2 regions of the Stenotrophomonas genospecies 5 genome follow, and region 1 is predicted to be linked to the other one. Evidence: riboswitches for the same ligand, from Rfam matches in the RefSeq annotation. Region 1 holds a riboswitch; the other holds the start of a gene.
The links. A riboswitch is a leader RNA that binds a small molecule or an ion and turns the genes downstream of it on or off. The one in region 1 is predicted to bind thiamine pyrophosphate.

Region 1 (5,570 bases):
ATCAAAAGCAACAGCAACAGCAACAGCCGCGCGCTGTGGGTTGGGGTCCGATCCGTTTTCCAGAGGAAACGGATCCGACCCCTTCGTGTTTTTCCGGCGCAGGCTGCCGAACACCCTCAATCCGAATCCTGCGCGCGCGCTGCTTCGGCCTGGGTTTCTTCCTGTGCCGCCATTTCGCGCGCGATCCACGCATCGATCATGTGCCGCTGGCGCTGTGCCTGCCGCCGCTCCCGCGTGTACTCCTGGTCCAGTACCCGGTACAGCGAGACCATCACCAGCACCATCAGCAGCGCGAATGGCAGTGCCGAGATCGTGATCATGCCCTGCAGTGCGTCGAGGCCGCCGGCCAGCAGCAACGCACCTGCGATCAGTGCGATGCCCACACCCCAGGCCAGCTTGCGCTTGGCGGGCGGGTCGCCTGCCTCGTCGGTGGACATGCTGGCCAGCACCAGCACCGCCGAGTCAGCCGAGGTCACGAAGAAGATCATCAGCAGAACCAGCGCGATGCACGACAGCAGCAATGGCAGCGGCATGCTGTCGAACAGGGTGAACAGTACGGTCTCATAGCCATTGCCCAGCGCCTGTACCAGGTCTGCATGGCCGAAGATCTGCGACCAGATCGCGGTGCCACCGAACACCGAGAACCAGAAGAAGCCCAGCAGCGTCGGCGCCAGTACCACGCCCACCACGAACTCGCGCACGCTGCGGCCACGCGAGATGCGCGCGATGAACGAACCCACGAACGGTGCCCAGGAAATCCACCAGGCCCAGTAGAAGATCGTCCAGTCGGCGACCCACGTACTGGAGGAGAACGGTGACATGCGCAGGCTCATCGTCACCAGCTGGTTCAGGTAGGACCCCAGCGTCGTGGTGAAGGTGTTGAAGATCGCGCCGGTCGGCCCGAGCACCAGGACCAGTGCCAGCAGCAGGGCGGCCAGTGCCAGGTTGAAGTTCGACAGCCATTTCACGCCGCGCTCCACGCCGCTGAGGGTGGAGGCCATGTACAGCACGAAGGCGACGGCGATGATGGTCAGCTGCAGCGGCACACCGGCATGCACGCCGAACACGCGCTGCATGCCGGCTGCGATCTGGATGGTGCCGAAGCCCAACGTGGTGGCCACACCGATTGCCGTGGCCACCACCGCGGCAATGTTGACAATCCGTCCGATCCAGCCCCGATGATGATGACCGATGATCGGCTGCAGCATGTCGCTGACCAGCCCGCGGCCGTTGCGGTTGAACTGGAACCACGCCATTGCCAGACCGATCAGCGCGTAGATCGCCCACGGATGCAGGCCCCAGTGGAAGAACGCATAGCGCATCGCTGCACGTGCGGCGTCCATGCTTTCCGGTGCCAGTCCTTCCGGCGGCTTGCTGAAGTGGGAGATCGGCTCGGCCGCCCCCCAGAACACCAGGCCGATGCCCATGCCGGCGGCGAACAGCATCGACATCCAGCTGGCCCGCGAGAATTCGGGTTCGGCGTCTTCGCCACCGATGCGCAGGTTGCCGAAGCGGCCGAACGCCAGGTACATCAGGAACACCAGCGCCAGGAACACCACCAGCAGGTACAGCCAGCCGATGCCGCGGATGAGTTCGCCGAGGATGCTCTGCACCACGGCGTTGAAGGGACCGGGTGCTACGCCGGCAAGCAGCACCAGCAACAGGACCAGTGCGATGGAAACACGAAACACCATGAAGGAGCTTCTCCGATCAAAGGGATTGAGGGAGCGAGCAAATGCTTGCAGCGAGGGGCCGGCGGCACTCGAGCGCTAGCCGGGCAGGGGCCGCGATGGCGGCGATGCGTCATCGGTCGCAGCGACACGATGCGCGTGCACGTTACTGAACGCGACGTCATGGTTGCGTTAATTCATCAATGTCGCGTGACGCGCAGCCGCCCCGTAGGCTCGCCCTGTTGCAGGACTTCTATGGTCTAATGCCGGCAAGAAGCGGGGGTACCGCGGCCATCGGCCACGGTTGAGACAGTCCCTTGGAACCTGATCCGGCTCATACCGGCGTAGGGAAGCTTTGCAATGCAACCGAACCCGGACGCGGCCCAAGGGCCGTCCGCGTGCGGGGGCAGTGCGCCGCCGCTTCGTCCCTGACCCTCCTGGACGATGCCCGATGAACGCACAGCTCTCCGCCCTGCAGCAACAGGCCCAGCAACTCTCCGAATCCGTGACCCGGCCGATTCCCGGCTCGCGCAAGATCCATGTCACCGGCTCGCGCCCGGACCTGCGCGTGCCGATGCGCGAGATCACACTGAGCCGCACGCCGACCCTGTTCGGCGGCGAAGAGAACGCGCCGGTCACGGTGTATGACACCTCCGGCCCCTACACCGATCCTGACGTGCGCATCGACCTGTCCGCGGGCTTGCCGGCCCTGCGCCGTGCCTGGGTCGAAGCGCGGGGTGACACCGAACAGCTTGATGGCCTGAGCTCTTCCTTCGGCCGCGATCGCGAGCACGACCCGAAGCTCGATGCGGTGCGCTTCCCGGCCCGCAGCCTGCCGCGCCGCGCCCGTGCGGGTGGCAATGTCACCCAGATGCACTATGCGCGCCGCGGCATCATCACGCCGGAGATGGAATTCGTCGCCATCCGCGAGAACCAGCGGCTGGACGCGATCCGCGATGCAGGCCTGCTGCAGCAGCATCCGGGCGAAGCCTTTGGCGCATCCATCCAGAAGATCATCACCCCGGAGTTCGTCCGCGACGAAATCGCCCGTGGCCGGGCGGTGCTGCCCAACAACATCAACCACCCGGAAAGCGAGCCGATGATCATCGGCCGCAACTTCCTGACCAAGATCAACGCCAACATCGGCAACAGCGCGGTGTCATCCGGCATTGCCGAGGAAGTGGAGAAGCTGGTGTGGGCGATCCGCTGGGGGGGCGATACGGTGATGGACCTGTCCACCGGCAAGCACATCCACGAGACCCGCGAGTGGATCATCCGCAACTCGCCGGTGGCGATCGGCACGGTGCCGATCTATCAGGCCCTGGAGAAGGTCGATGGCCGTGCCGAGGCACTGACCTGGGAGATCTTCCGCGACACGTTGATCGAACAGGCCGAACAGGGCGTGGACTACTTCACCATCCATGCCGGCGTGCTGCTGCGCTACGTGCCGCTGACCGCCAAGCGGGTGACCGGCATCGTCAGTCGCGGCGGCTCGATCATGGCCAAGTGGTGCCTGGCCCATCACAAGGAGAATTTCCTCTACACGCACTTCGAGGACATCTGCGAAATCATGAAGGCCTACGACGTGACCTTCTCGCTGGGCGATGGGCTGCGCCCGGGCTGCATCGCAGACGCCAACGACGCGGCGCAGTTCGGCGAGCTGGAAACGCTGGGCGAGCTGACGAAGATCGCATGGAAGCATGACGTGCAGACGATGATCGAAGGTCCCGGGCACGTGCCGATGCAGCTGATCAAGGAAAACATGGACAAGCAGCTGCGCGAATGTGGTGAGGCTCCGTTCTATACGCTGGGGCCGCTGACCACGGACATCGCGCCCGGCTATGACCACATCACCAGTGCCATCGGCGCAGCGATGATCGGTTGGTTCGGTACCGCGATGCTCTGCTACGTGACGCCGAAGGAACACCTTGGCCTTCCCAACCGCCAGGATGTGCGCGACGGCATCATGGCCTATCGCATCGCCGCACATGCGGCCGACCTGGCCAAGGGGCATCCGGGCGCGCAGGTCCGCGACAACGCATTGAGCAAGGCGCGCTTCGAGTTCCGTTGGGAAGACCAGTTCCACCTCGGGCTGGACCCGGAGAAGGCAAAGGAATTCCATGACGAGACGCTGCCCAAGGACGCGCACAAGCTGGCGCACTTCTGCTCGATGTGCGGGCCGCACTTCTGCTCGATGAAGATCACCCAGGACGTGCGTGAGTACGCCGAGGCCGGAATGAAGGAGAAGTCCGAGCAGTTCCGCGCTGCGGGCGCGGAGGTCTACCAGCAGGGCTGATCGGACTGGCGTCGCCGGGCGTGCCCCGGCGGCGCTGCATCGCGCGCCTCACGCGCATCCCGTTATCCTCCGCCCATCTTTCCGGGGAAGGGACGCCATGCCTGTTGCCGTGACCACCCGCTGGCTGGCCATCGCCCGCCGCCATCCGTCCGCGTGGCTGCTGGGCGCGCAGCTGCTGGCGGTGATGCTGTATCCCGCGCTGGACGACACGGCCGCCGGCCGCGCCGCATTGGGCATGTTTGGAATGGCGGTGCTGGGCCTGGCGTTGTGGGTGGTCCAGCGCAGCCCGTTGGGTACATGGCTGGCACTGCTGCTGGCGATTCCGGCGGTGGTGTTCTCCATCGCCGGCGCGCTGCTGGACCGCGCCGCGCTGGTGACCACCGCGCAGCTGCTGGAGAGCCTGCTCTACTTCTATACGGCCGGCGCCCTGATCGCCTACATGCTGCAGGACCACAAAGTCACCCGCGACGAACTGTTCGCGGCCGGCGCCACCTTCACCTTGCTCGCGTGGGCATTCGCCTTCGCATTTGGGGTGTGCCAACAGTGGTATCCGGGCAGCTTCCAGGGCAGCAGCGAGGGACCTCAGCGAAGCTGGATGGAGCTGCTTTATCTGAGCTTCAGCTTGCTGTCCGGGGTCGGCCTGAGCGATGTCGTGCCGCTGCATCCGCAGGCACGCGCACTGGTCATGCTGGAGCAGTTCTCAGGCGTGATGTACGTGGCTTTGGTGGTTTCGCGGCTGGTCGGATTGACCATGCTGCGGCGTTTCTGAAAATGAATGGCAGATAAAAATTTCGCGCCCGAAAGGGCGCGAATGATGGTGCGAAGTTATGTGAATGCGTCGGCGAGAGAGAGCCTGATGTCGACCACGCGATAGGCGAGGTAACCGGCATAGGCTAGTATTCGCGCGCTCCATTGTTTTTGCGGTATGCGCCGATGCTTTGTGCGGAGTCTGGCTTTTCGCTGTTCCCCGTTGGGGACGGTATCGAAGGCGAACACTGCCCGGAAACTGTCTCTACTGTTTAGCAAAAAATGAACCGCAGCGAAATCCAGCCCACCGAATCTGATCGGATCCGGATTGGCGAATGTGTCGTCACTTTGTCCTCGCGAGAGGTCGAAGTTGCCGGCGCGCGTCGCCCGCGCCGGCTGACGCCGAAGGCGCTGGGCGTGCTGCGTGTGCTGCTGCGGCAACCCGGGCGCGTGGTCACCCGCGAAGAACTGTTCGCCGAGGTGTGGCCCGATACGCTGCCCACCAACGATGTGCTGACGCAGGCGGTCACCCAGCTGCGCAAAGCCTTCGCCAACGACGATGACAACGGCCAGGCGTATATCGAGACGATCGCCAAGACCGGCTACCGCCTGCGCGTGCCGGTGCAGGCCGTGCCCGAGCCCGAAGCGGAACTGGCGGTCGATGCCGAAGGCGCGGCTGGCGATTCCAACGCGGTCGTGGAGGTGCACACGCCAGCCCCGGAGGACATGCGACGCCGTCGCTGGCGCTACCTGCGACGTCGATTGTTGCTGGTGCTGGGCCTGTTGATGCTGGCCGCACTGCTGGTGATGACGGTCCTGCTGCTGCGCCGTGCGCCGGCCAGCTCTCCGGTGGAGGC
Region 2 (5,570 bases), on a different contig from region 1:
GCAAGGTGCTGGCCGACCTGGGCGGGTGATGCCTGCCCGCCATCTGCCTGTCATCCGCGCCGTCGACGATGGAGCGCTGGACGACTGCATGAGGGTGCTGCCATGGAATCCGTACTTCGCGCCGACCGTCGCCGATGGTGGCGACCGCTGGCATCGCTGATCGGCCTTCTGGCGCTGGGCGGCGCCGGGGCCGTCTCGGCCGAGGAGGCTCCACCGCACTGGATGGCCTACGCCGCCACGGCAGGCAGTGAACTGCAGCAGCGCCTGCAGCAGGAGCAGGACCCGAAGGTGCAGCGCGTGCTGGCCTGGCTGCAGGCGCACCCACAGGTGCCCACGCCGCTGCCGGTCAGCCTCTGGATCGCAGCCGATGGCCGCATCGCGAAACTGGAATTCGACAGTCTCGGCGATGCGCAGGCGGACGCGGATCTGCGCGCGACACTGCAGTCGGCGCCGCTGTCGTCGGCGCCACCGGGCGACATGCGCCAGCCGTTGCGGTTGGGGCTGGTGCTGCAGCCGAAGTGAGGTGTACCGCGCGGCACTACCGCGCCGGCAGCAGCTCGCGCTCCCGCGCCGCCGCACTCCAGGCGCGCAGGCCGAATACCGCCAGCCCCAGGAAGAACACATACAGCGCGGCCGTGACGTGCAGCGACTTGAACAGGTACGCGCCCACATAGACCACGTCCACCCCGATCCACACCCACCAGCACGCCACATGGCGGCGCGCCTGCCACCACTGGCCGACCAGGCTCAGGGCGGTCAGCATCGCGTCCAGCCATGGCAGCGCCGCATCGGTGAAGGTGTGCATGACCGTGCCCAGCGCCACGCCGCCGCACAGGCCGATGATCAGGTCACGCAGCAGTTTTCCGCGTGCCAGGGGCACGATGCGGATGCTGCCCTCATCGGCGGCGTGCTGGCGCCAGTTGATCCAGCCATAGACCAGGAAGCCGGCGAAGGCGACCTGCAGCAGCGTGTCGGAGTACAGCCTGGCCTCGGCGAACACCAGGCCGTACAGCGCCACCGACAGCAGGCCAACCGGCCACGCTGCCAGCCGCCGGCGCGCCATCAGCCATACGCCCAGCACGCTGCACAGCGCGGCGGTCCACTCGAGCACGGCGCCGCTCACAGCGCGAACGTCACCGACAGGCGTGCCTGTCGCGGTGCGCCGGGGAACAGGTAGTAGTCACCGCCGCTGCTGCCGGTGTCGCGCCAGTAGAAGCGGTTGAACACGTTGTCCACCGACAGGTTCCAGGTCACGGCGCGCTCATGCACGCGGTGGCGGAAGCGCAGGCCGGCATCGAACACCGAATAGTCCGGCGCGCGTACGCCGCCGTCGGCACGGGCCACATTGGCGGCGGCATAGCGCCAGCCACCGGTGACATCCAGGCCCTGCACGAACGGCAGTGCGTAGGCCAGGTGCACACTGGCACGCACCTTCGGCACGTTCACCAGCTGATGGCCTTCCTGGCCCGGCGTGCCGGTATCGCGTGCACGCGCCTGCAGCACGCTGGCGCTGGCGACGATCTGCAGCGCATCGGTCAGCTGGCCGTTGGCGGTCAGCTCCAGGCCGGTATGGGTCTGCGTGCCGCGCTCGACGAAGGTGTAACCGGCATCGCTGTCATCCGGCATGGCGTACTGGTAGGGCTGCGAGATGCGGAACAGCGCGGCGCCCAGGGTGAGCGAGGCAGCTGGCACGTACTTGACGCCGGCTTCCAGCTGCCGTGACTGCACCGCCGGCAGGAAGGCATCGGCGTTGGAGGTCCAGAACGGTGCCTCCTGGCCCAGCGCAATGCCGCGCACATAACTGGCGTACGCGTTGAGCTGGTCGGTGGCCTTCCATACCAGCGCGGTCTGCGGCAGGAAGCGCGACAGCCGGCTGTGCCGCTGCGGCGTGCCGCGCTTGTCGTACGCGCGCTCGTCCAGGCGGACGAAGCGGCCACCGGCCAGCCACTGCCAGTCATCGCCGAACTGCATGCGGTCCAGCGCGAACACGGCGGTCTGGCGGCTGTCCAGACGCCGTGCGGACGGGCCGGGCATCAGCGGCGAGGGCTCGTACACCGGCACCTGCGTGTCGTGGATGTTGCTGCTGCCTACGTACTCGTTGACGCTCGGTCGCCTGTCCACCGTGCGGCGGAACGTGTCGGCGCCGACCGTCAGCTGGTGGCCGACGCTGCCGGTGTCGAAGCGGCCACGCAGCTCGGCGCGCGCCTGCTGGTTGCGGCGCGTATCGTCCGGACTGCGGTAGTCGTAGATGTCGTAGTCGCCGTTGGGGGCGAAGTAGTTGCCGGGCACGCTGCCGTCAGCGCATGCGTCGGCGTAGTAGCAGCCATAGGCGAAGGCGACATTGTCGTCGATCACCGAGCGGCTGTGGCCCACCGACAGCCGCGACTGCCAGCGCTCGTTGAAGTCGTAGGTGTGTACGGCGGTGATGTTGGTGCTGGCGATCTCCACCGGGCGCTGCCACGGCTGATAGCCCAGCAGGTGCTCGCGGTCGACGCCACGAGGCAGCTCCCGTGCGCCCAGCAGCTGGTAACCGGACACCGAGCGCTGCGAACTGGTCTGGTAGTTGGCGTCCACTTCCAGCTTGCCGCGCTCACCGATCAGCCAGTCCGCTGCAAGCGAATAGAAGTTGCGGCGGCCGTCGGCGTGCTCGACGTAGGACTCGCTGCCCTCCCAGGCGGCATTGAGGCGGATGCCGAAACGCGGCGTGATCCAGTGGCCGACATCGACGGCGGCATAGCGCGAGCCTTCCGAATCGGTGCCAAGGGTAGCCGTGCGCACTTCCGCCGGGCGCTTGCCGATGTAGTTGATGATGCCGCCGGGTGCCATCACCCCCGCGGCGAGGCCGGCTTCACCCTTCAGGATCTCCACCGCCTGCACGTTCTCCAGCGCCAGCCGCTGTTCGCCGGCGATGGCCAGGCCGTTGAAGCGGTAGCCGGTGGCGGCATCGAGCGCGAAGCCGCGGATGGCGACGTTCTGGTAGTAGCCCACCGGCGCGTAGGCATCACCGAGCGAGGCGTCATTGCTGGCCAGTTCGGACAACGAGCGCACCTGTCGACGGTCGAGGTAGTCGCGTTCGAGCACGTTCACCGAGGCCGGGGTGTCCTTCCAGGATCCGCTGCCGAACGCACTGACCCGCGCGCTGTCGGCCGCCGGCCTGCCGGCCTGCACGCGGACCGCTGCCAGCTCGGTGGGCGAACGTTCGCCGCTGTCGGCTGCCAGGTCGGGGGAGGCTCCAGCCTCGCTGGCATGCAGTGGCAGCGCGGCACAGAGGGCGAGAGCGAGCAGGGTGGGACGCAGGCAGCGGTTCATTCGATTCGTCTTCGGACAACAGGGGAGACGAAGCGACGGCGCGCAGGTGCACCGGCCCGGAACGGGGGTGTGGTTGCGGCTCAAAGCTCCCTACGCCGGTGCAAACCGGATCAGGTTCCAAGGGACTCTCTCAGCCTGCAGATCCAGGCACCCCCGCTTCAGGCCGCTATTTCACTACAGATGGCAGGGATTTGCGAGCCGATGCCCTTCAGGCGGCGGCATGCAGCGCCTGCAGCAGGGCCTGGCCGGGTGCGCTGGCGAACCACGCGGCATGGCCCAGCATGAAGGGATACCAGGCGACATCGGCGTTCGCCGTCGAGCCGGTGATGCCTTCGAAGTACTCCACTTCGGACAGTGCGAAGTCGAAGTGGACCATCGGCAGCAGGTCCGCCAGCAGGTGCAGGCGGGTGGCCGACAACGGCAGCACTTCGCGGTAGCCGTCGAGCAGCGCCAGCGCGATGTCGATGCGCACCGCCTCATGGCCCCGCTCCAGCTCCAGCCAGGCCACGGCATTGCGCTCGATCGCGGTGGCCAGGTCGAACAGCGCGCTGGTGGGTGAGGCGAGGCCGAAATCCAGCACGGTGCTGACGTCGTCGCCGCGCCACAGCAGGTTGGACACATGCCAGTCGTTGTGCGCCCACAGCGGCGGCTCGGCGGACAGGCGCTCGGCCAGGCCGGCATGCCAGGGCAGGACGTCGCGGCGCAGCTGCGCCTGCCACGGAATCCGCGCCAGGTAGCGCGCCAGTCCCGGGCGGTCGGGAAGACCCGCTTCCAGCGCGCCGATGGGGTCGGCGGCGCGGATCAGCTCGTCGCGTGCCACCAGGACATGCGTGCTGCGCTGCGGGGCGTGGTAGCTGGCGGCGGCCTGATGCAGCCGGGCCAGCATGCGTCCGGCAGAACGCGCCCGTGCGATGTCCGTCAGCAGCGTCCAGGAGGCGGCGTCGCGGTACAGATCGTCACCCACCCCCGGTGAATGCAGTTCATAGGTCCAAGGCCCATGCTCGATGGCGCTGTCGCCTCCGGCGGTGGGCAGAACCTTCACCACCGGCATGCCGGCAGCGTCCAGATGGGCGATGAAGCGGTGTTCTTCCTGCAGGCAGGCGGCACTGCGCACGCTGCGGTGGTGGCGCTTGATGAACACCCGGCCGCGGGTACCCTCGACCAGCGCGGCGGCCGACAACGGCCGGGGGCTGTGCCAACGCAGGGCGCTGTCCGCGTCCAGCACCGGATAACGGCGGGCCAGCCAGGCAACCTCGGCTGCATCGATCGCGGGCCAGTCGGCAGCGACCTCATCGTTGTTGAGGCCCTGCACGCGGTGGGCGGTGGAGGTCATGCGGGGGCCGGGGGCAAAGGAGTCATCCAGGGCTGCGCATTCAACGCCATGGACGGCCCGGACGCAAACGGGCGGGTCATCGACCCGCCCGTTGCCGGTGATGCCGGGCAGTGCCGGCGAGGGTTACCAGCCGCGATGGCGACCGCGGTCGTGATAGTAACGGCGGTCGCTGTCGCGCCAGCGGCGGTCATGACCGCGGTCCCGATAGCCATAGCCCCGGTCGTAGCCGCGGTCGTAGCGGCGGTCATAACGACGGTCGTGGCGGTCCGGGGTGGTCAGGTTGCCGATCGCGCCGCCGGCCACGGCACCGCCGACGGTGGCGGCCGGATCGCCGTTGGAGATCAGGTGGCCGGCGACGCCGCCCACCACCGCACCGACGACGGTGCGCTTGTCCTTCCTCGACATGGCGCTGGCGTCGCTGACCACGGCGACACCGGCAGCAGGGCCAGGGCCATCGCCACGCCACGGAAGCTGAGAGCGGAAGTACTGAGCATGTTCGGTTCTCCTGTAGGGGCATGCCACGGTGGGCAGGGAGGGCGCGGGCGCCCTGGCTGCCGTAGTGACCACGCTGGCGCCCGGAGATTGCCGGAACATTGCGTGGGCCACTGGGCGGCGTGCGTATTCATCTAGCGTCAGGCGGCATGAAGCCTGCCTGAAAGTTCAATGGCCGGATGGACAGGATTCAGATTTTGCCGTCACGCAGATAGTCGAACAGCTCCGCATCGCCTTTCAGGCCCAGCTTCAGCATCGCATCGCCCTTCTGCCGGCTGATGGTGCTGACGCTCTTGTGCAGCTGCACCGAGATCTCCTTCACCGTCATGCCGGTGCCGAGCAACCTCAGCACCTCCAGTTCGCGCGGCGACAGCGGTTTGCCGTCGCCTTCGCGCATGCGCCAGCTGCCGGCGGCCTCGACCCGCTCGCGCAGGCT

Region 2: linked by a shared signal. The riboswitch ahead of ACX9OW_RS16040 (TonB-dependent receptor) and the one ahead of thiC (phosphomethylpyrimidine synthase ThiC) in region 1 are both predicted to bind thiamine pyrophosphate.

The regions. Positions count from the first base shown of each region.
Region 1 is NZ_JBTMUW010000001.1:2,547,642-2,553,211, reverse strand. It holds gene ACX9OW_RS11750 (BCCT family transporter) at 117-1,694, opposite strand; TPP riboswitch at 1,939-2,039, shown strand; gene thiC (phosphomethylpyrimidine synthase ThiC) at 2,122-3,966, shown strand; gene ACX9OW_RS11740 (ion channel) at 4,064-4,735, shown strand; gene ACX9OW_RS11735 (winged helix-turn-helix domain-containing protein) at 4,996-5,570, shown strand, end outside.
Region 2 is NZ_JBTMUW010000002.1:184,501-190,070, reverse strand. It holds gene ACX9OW_RS16055 (Dyp-type peroxidase) at 1-29, shown strand, start outside; gene ACX9OW_RS16050 (hypothetical protein) at 103-522, shown strand; gene pnuC (nicotinamide riboside transporter PnuC) at 539-1,111, opposite strand; gene ACX9OW_RS16040 (TonB-dependent receptor) at 1,120-3,309, opposite strand; TPP riboswitch at 3,380-3,474, opposite strand; gene ACX9OW_RS16035 (phosphotransferase enzyme family protein) at 3,518-4,642, opposite strand; gene ACX9OW_RS16030 (glycine zipper 2TM domain-containing protein) at 4,766-5,068, opposite strand; gene ACX9OW_RS16025 (response regulator) at 5,325-5,570, opposite strand, start outside.